Regions from separate parts of the Streptomyces sp. NBC_01244 genome, predicted to be linked through region 1. Evidence: predicted binding sites of a transcription regulator. Region 1 holds the regulator's gene; the other holds the start of a gene.
The links. The regulator HrcA, encoded in region 1, represses chaperone genes, less so after heat shock. The targets are predictions, from matches to a motif close to TTNGCACTCNGNNNNNCNGAGTGCNAA.
Positions count from the first base shown of each region.

Region 2: groES (co-chaperone GroES) is a predicted target of HrcA. The motif match lies at 1,086-1,112, and genes of this name have one in related genera.

Region 1 is NZ_CP108488.1:3,333,734-3,337,117, reverse strand. It holds gene OG247_RS14875 (DUF3097 domain-containing protein) at 1-345, opposite strand, end outside; gene OG247_RS14870 (MBL fold metallo-hydrolase) at 374-1,099, opposite strand; gene hrcA (heat-inducible transcriptional repressor HrcA) at 1,251-2,267, shown strand; gene dnaJ (molecular chaperone DnaJ) at 2,268-3,384, shown strand, end outside.
Region 2 is NZ_CP108488.1:5,763,833-5,767,216, forward strand. It holds gene OG247_RS26165 (response regulator transcription factor) at 1-603, opposite strand, end outside; gene groES (co-chaperone GroES) at 1,256-1,564, shown strand; gene groL (chaperonin GroEL) at 1,701-3,332, shown strand.

The DNA of each region.
Region 1 (3,384 bases):
GTGGCGGCCCTCCACGTAGATCCGGCCCGCCCGGGCCACCCGCGCGCGGGCCCCGGGGACGGCGAGGGAGCCCGAGGCCGTACGGGCCGGGGCGGCCGGCCCCCGGGCCGGGCGGGTCAGGGTCACCACCGCGCCGTCCAGGAGGAAGGCACGGGGTTCGAGGGGGAAGACGCGGCGCTTGCCGAAGCGGTCCTCCAGGGTGACCGTGCCCGCCTCGCAGGCCACCACCGCGCCGCAGAAGTCCGTACCCGCCACCTCGACCACCAGATCGGGATCGGCCGGCACCTCCGGGACGGGCTTGGCGCGCTTCCACTGCGGGGTCAGGTCGGGGGAGTACTCACGCATCCGGCCGAGGGTAGGAGAGCCGGCCGCCTCAGGCGTCCGACACGCCGAAACGGGCCGCCAGTGTGTCGCGTTGGGCACGCACGAAGGCCGCGTCGACCACCGCTCCGTGACCCGGCACGTACAGAGCGTCGTCCCCGCCCAGGGCGAGGAGCCGGTCCAGGGCCGCCGGCCACTGCCCGGGCACCGAGTCCGGACCCGCCTGCGGCTGGCCCGATTCCTCGACCAGGTCGCCGCAGAAGACCACCTCGCGGGCTCCGGGCACGAAGGCGGCCAGATCGTGCCGGGTGTGACCCGGGCCCACGTTCGCCAACAGCACCTGCACTCCGCCCAGGTCGAGCGTCCACTCGCCCGACACCAGGTGCCGGGGGACCACCAGCAGGTCCGCCGCCTCGGCGGCCTCGGCCTCCGGCAGGCCCTGGCGGACCGCGTCCTCGCGCAGCTCCTCCCGGCCCGCCGAGAGCACGGCGTCCAGCCCGACCGGGCCGTAGACCTCCGCCCCCGCGAACGCCGCACCGCCCAGTACGTGGTCGAAATGTCCGTGTGTGAATGCGAGATGGGTCACGCGCCGGCCCGCCAGCCGCTCCGCCTCGGCCCGCACCAGCGCGCCTTCCCGCAGGGAGGACCCGGGGTCGATCAGGAGGGCCGAATCCTCGCCCACCACCAGTCCCACGGTGCAGTCCCACACCGGCAGGCGCTTGCGGCCGGCCCGTTCGGTGAGCCGTTCCCAGCCTGCCTCTTCCCAACGCACGTCCATGCCGCGACGCTACCTTGGCGGGCCGCCCTTGCTACGGGTGTACCACCCCGCCGTACACTGACCGGGGGATCTCTGGCACTCGAACGCTCAGAGTGCCAGCAGGCAGAGCCTGCCGAAGCCGCGAACGACGGAAACGATGGAGGTGTGCGCGATGCTCAGCGAACGCAGACTCGAAGTGCTGCGCGCCATCGTCCAGGACTACGTCGGGACGGAGGAGCCGGTCGGCTCCAAGGCGCTCACCGAGCGGCACCGGCTCGGCGTCTCGCCCGCCACCGTGCGCAACGACATGGCCGTCCTGGAGGACGAGGGCTACATCGCCCAGCCCCACACCAGCGCCGGCCGGATCCCCACCGACAAGGGCTACCGCCTCTTCGTCGACAAGCTGGCGGGGGTCAAACCCCTGTCGACGCCCGAACGCCGGGCCATCCAGAACTTCCTCGACGGGGCCGTGGACCTCGACGACGTCGTCGGCCGTACGGTGCGGTTGCTCGCGCAGCTCACCCGGCAGGTCGCCGTCGTCCAGTACCCGTCGCTGACCCGGTCCACCGTCCGGCACGTGGAACTGCTCGCGCTGGCCCCGGCCCGCCTGATGCTCGTCCTCATCACGGACACCGGCCGGGTCGAGCAGCGGCTCGTCGACTGCCAGACCCCCTTCGGGGAGGCCTCGCTCGCGGACCTGCGGGCCCGCCTCAACAGCCGTGTCGTCGGCCGCCGGTTCACCGACGTGCCGCCGCTGGTGCAGGATCTTCCGGAATCCTTCGAGAACGAGGACCGGGTGACGGTGCGTGCCGTCCTCGACACCCTCCTCGAAACGCTGGTCGAGGAGGCGGAGGAGCGGCTGATGATCGGCGGCACCGCCAACCTCACCCGCTTCGGACACGATTTTCCCCTGACGATCAGGCCGGTGCTCGAAGCGCTGGAGGAGCAGGTCGTGCTCCTCAAGCTGCTGGGCGAGGCCAGTGAGTCGGGAATGGCCGTAAAGATCGGGCATGAGAACGCCTACGAGGGACTGAACTCCACGTCCGTCGTCTCGGTCGGCTACGGTTCGGGCGGCGAAGCAGTCGCCAAACTCGGCGTGGTCGGACCGACCCGCATGGACTACCCCGGAACGATGGGAGCGGTACGCGCAGTGGCACGTTACGTCGGACAGATCCTGGCGGAGTCGTAAGTGGCCACGGACTACTACGCCGTTCTCGGCGTGCGCCGCGACGCATCGCAGGACGAGATCAAGAAGGCATTCCGGCGGCTCGCGCGCGAGCTGCACCCGGATGTGAACCCCGATCCCAAAACGCAAGAGCGTTTCAAGGAGATCAACGCCGCCTACGAGGTCCTCTCGGACCCGCAGAAGAAGCAGGTCTTCGACCTCGGCGGCGACCCGCTGTCCTCCTCGGGCGGCGGCGGAGCCGGGGGATTCGGGGCGGGTGGCTTCGGCAACTTCTCCGACATCATGGACGCCTTCTTCGGCCAGTCCTCGCAGCGCGGACCGCGCTCGCGGACCCGCCGCGGCCAGGACGCCATGATCCGCCTCGACCTGGAACTGGACGAGGCCGCCTTCGGCACGACCAAGGACATCCAGGTCGACACGGCCATCGTCTGCACCACCTGCTCCGGCGAAGGCGCCGCACCCGGCACCTCGGCGCAGACCTGTGACATGTGCCGCGGCCGCGGTGAGGTCTCGCAGGTCACCCGGTCCTTCCTGGGCCAGGTCATGACCTCGCGCCCCTGCCCGCAGTGCCAGGGCTTCGGCACCGTGGTCCCGACCCCGTGCCCCGAGTGCGCGGGCGACGGCCGGGTCCGCTCCCGCCGCAGCCTCACCGTCAAGATCCCGGCGGGCGTCGAGAACGGCACCCGGATCCAGCTCGCGGGCGAGGGTGAGGTCGGCCCCGGCGGCGGCCCCGCCGGCGACCTGTACGTGGAGATCCACGAGCTGCCGCACCCGACCTTCCAGCGGCGCGGGGACGACCTGCACTGCACGGTCACCATCCCGATGACCGCGGCCTCCCTGGGCACCAAGTGCCCGCTGGAGACCCTGGACGGCCTGGAGGAGATCGACATCCGGCCCGGCACCCAGTCCGGCCAGGCGATCCCCCTGCACGGCCGGGGCGTCACGCACCTGCGCGGCGGCGGCCGCGGAGACCTGATCGTCCACGTCGAGGTCACCACCCCGAACAAGCTGGACCCGGCGCAGGAGGACCTGCTGCGCCAGCTCGCGAAGCTGCGCGGCGAGGAGCGTCCGCTCGGCCAGTTCGCGCCGGGCCAGCAAGGCCTGTTCAGCCGCCTGAAGG
Region 2 (3,384 bases), 2.4 Mb from region 1:
CGAGGAGACGTAGACCTCGACGATGTTCGGGTCGATGCCGTGCGGGGTGTCCCAGACCTCGTCGAGGATGTCCTGCTTGGCGACGGCCCGGCCGGGCTGCTCCATCAGGCAGCCCAGGACGCCGAGCTCGCGTGCGGTCAGCTCGATCTCGCGCGTGCCGCGGCGGCAGCGGCGGCCGCGGGGATCGAGGACGAGGTCGCCGGCCTGCAGGACGCCGGTCCGCGCGGCGTCGCCCGCGGCGGCGGCGCGGCGGGTGAGGGCGCGGAGGCGGGCGGCGAGGACGACGAAGGAGAACGGCTTCGTCAGGTAGTCGTCCGCGCCCGAGTCCAGACCCTCGGCCTCGTCGTACTCGCCGTCCTTGGCGGTCAGCATCAGCACGGGGGTGGCGACTGCGTGCGAACGCATCCGGGTGCATATCTCGTACCCCGAGAGGCCGGGGAGCATCAGGTCGAGGAGGACCACGTCGTACGGGCCTCCGGTGAGGGCCAGGTCCAGCCCGTGGTGGCCGTCGTGGGCGAGATCCACCCAGTGGCCGTCGGCGGAGAGGCCGCGCCGCAGTGAATCGGCGAGGCTGACTTCGTCTTCGACGACCAGGATCCGCATGCCCCAAGCCTCACATACCGGGCACCACACCTTTTTGGCGCGGAGCTCGCGGCGCTCGGCCCTGGCGGGCCTCCCGGGCTTCGCCCCGCTGCGCCGGACTCCGTCCGGCGGTGGCCGGGCGGGGCTGCCGCCACCGACGTCCCGGCTCGGGCCCGGTGGGCGGGTGCGGGTGGCCGGGCCCCGCGGGGCAAGGTCCCCTACCCGCCCTTCCACCGTTCCCCGGGCGCTGCCCGGACCCGCGCTGGGGCTCCGCCCCAGACCCCGGTCCTCAAACGCCGGACGGCTGCAAGAGCACACCCTGGCGGAGTCGGATCCACCTGCACGTGGCGGCGAAAATCCAGCCCCGCCGGCGTTTGAGGCGCAGGGGGCCGGGGACTGGTCCCCGGCAACGGCGCCGCGGGATTCGGGGGCTCGGGGGTGCCCCGAGAAGCCGGGAAACGGCCCCGCACAGGCGGCCAAGGCTGCGAAACCAGCGGCGCGTATTGGCACTCCGCTTGACCGAGTGCTAATCCCCGGAATAGTCTCGCGTCTGGCACTCGCCCCTGGTGAGTGCCAACACGGCGACAGGCGGATCCGGCACCCGCGACGACGGATCGACCTGGTCGCCACCTCAGACAATTAACCCCGGATCTCCGAAGCGGAAGGTCAGATCGTGACGACCACCAGCTCCAAGGTTGCCATCAAGCCGCTCGAGGACCGCATTGTGGTCCAGCCGCTCGACGCCGAGCAGACCACGGCCTCTGGCCTGGTCATCCCGGACACCGCGAAGGAGAAGCCCCAGGAGGGCGTCGTCCTCGCCGTGGGTCCGGGTCGCTTCGAGGACGGCCAGCGTCTCCCGCTGGACGTCACCGTCGGCGACGTCGTCCTGTACTCCAAGTACGGCGGCACCGAAGTGAAGTACAACGGCGAGGAGTACCTCGTCCTCTCGGCCCGCGACGTGCTCGCGATCGTCGAGAAGTAATCACTTCTCCAGTTTTGCTTTGAGCTACGCCCCTGGTCACCCCTGCTGATGCCGGGCGGCGAGGGGCGTAGTTCGTTCTAGACAGGCGGTCGCGGTGAGCGGCCGGGGATAGCAACGAGAGGGCTGAACCGCTCCCATGCCGAAGATTCTCAAGTTTGACGAGGACGCCCGTCGCGCCCTTGAGCGTGGCGTCAACAAGCTCGCCGACACCGTCAAGGTGACGATCGGCCCCAAGGGCCGCAACGTCGTCATCGACAAGAAGTTCGGCGCTCCGACCATCACGAACGACGGCGTCACCATCGCCCGTGAGGTCGAGCTCGACGACCCGTACGAGAACCTTGGCGCGCAGCTCGTCAAGGAGGTCGCGACCAAGACCAACGACGTCGCGGGTGACGGCACCACCACCGCCACCGTCCTGGCGCAGGCGCTGGTCCGCGAGGGTCTGCGCAACGTGGCCGCGGGTGCTTCCCCGGCCGCCCTGAAGAAGGGCATCGACGCCGCGGTCAAGGCCGTGTCCGAGGAGCTCCTCGCGACCGCCCGCCCGATCGAGGACAAGTCCGACATCGCCGCCGTGGCCGCGCTCTCCGCGCAGGACCAGCAGGTCGGTGACCTCATCGCCGAGGCGATGGACAAGGTCGGCAAGGACGGTGTCATCACCGTCGAGGAGTCCAACGCCTTCGGCCTGGAGCTCGAGTTCACCGAGGGCATGGCCTTCGACAAGGGCTACCTGTCCCCGTACATGGTCTCCGACCAGGAGCGTATGGAGGCCATCCTCGATGACCCGTACATCCTGATCAACCAGGGCAAGATCTCCTCCATCCAGGACCTCCTGCCGCTGCTCGAGAAGGTCATCCAGGCCGGCGCCTCCAAGCCGCTCCTGATCATCGCCGAGGACGTCGAGGGCGAGGCGCTCTCCACCCTCGTCGTCAACAAGATCCGTGGCACCTTCAACGCCGTCGCCGTCAAGGCGCCCGGCTTCGGTGACCGCCGCAAGGCGATGCTCCAGGACATGGCCACCCTCACCGGTGCCACCGTCATCGCCGAAGAGGTCGGCCTCAAGCTCGACCAGGCCGGTCTGGACGTACTGGGCTCCGCCCGCCGCGTCACGATCTCCAAGGACAGCACCACCATCGTCGACGGTGGCGGCTCTTCCGACGAGGTCCTCGGCCGCGTCAACCAGATCAAGGCCGAGATCGAGTCCACCGACTCGGACTGGGACCGCGAGAAGCTGCAGGAGCGCCTGGCGAAGCTCGCCGGCGGCGTCTGCGTCATCAAGGTCGGCGCCGCCACCGAGGTGGAGCTCAAGGAGAAGAAGCACCGTCTCGAGGACGCCATCTCGGCGACCCGCGCCGCGGTCGAGGAGGGCATCGTCTCCGGCGGTGGCTCCGCTCTCGTCCACGCCGTGAAGGTGCTGGAAGGCAACCTGGGCCTGTCGGGCGACGAGGCCACCGGTGTCGCGGTCGTGCGCCGCGCCGCCGTCGAGCCGCTGCGCTGGATCGCGGAGAACGCCGGCCTCGAGGGCTACGTCATCACCGCGAAGGTCGCCGAGCTCGAGAAGGGCCAGGGCTTCAACGCCGCCACCGGCGAGTACGGCGACCTGGTCAAGGCCGGCGTCATCGACCCGGTCAAGGTCACCCGCTCCGCGCTGGAGAACGCCGCTTCCATCGCGTCGCTGCTGCTCACGACCGAGACCCTGGTCGTCGAGAAGCCGGCCGACGACGAGGGCGACGCCGGTCACGGCCACGGTGGCCACGGCCACAGCCACTGACCTCGTCGGTAAGCACGGCGAGTAAGCACGGCGAGTAAGCACGGAAAGCCCC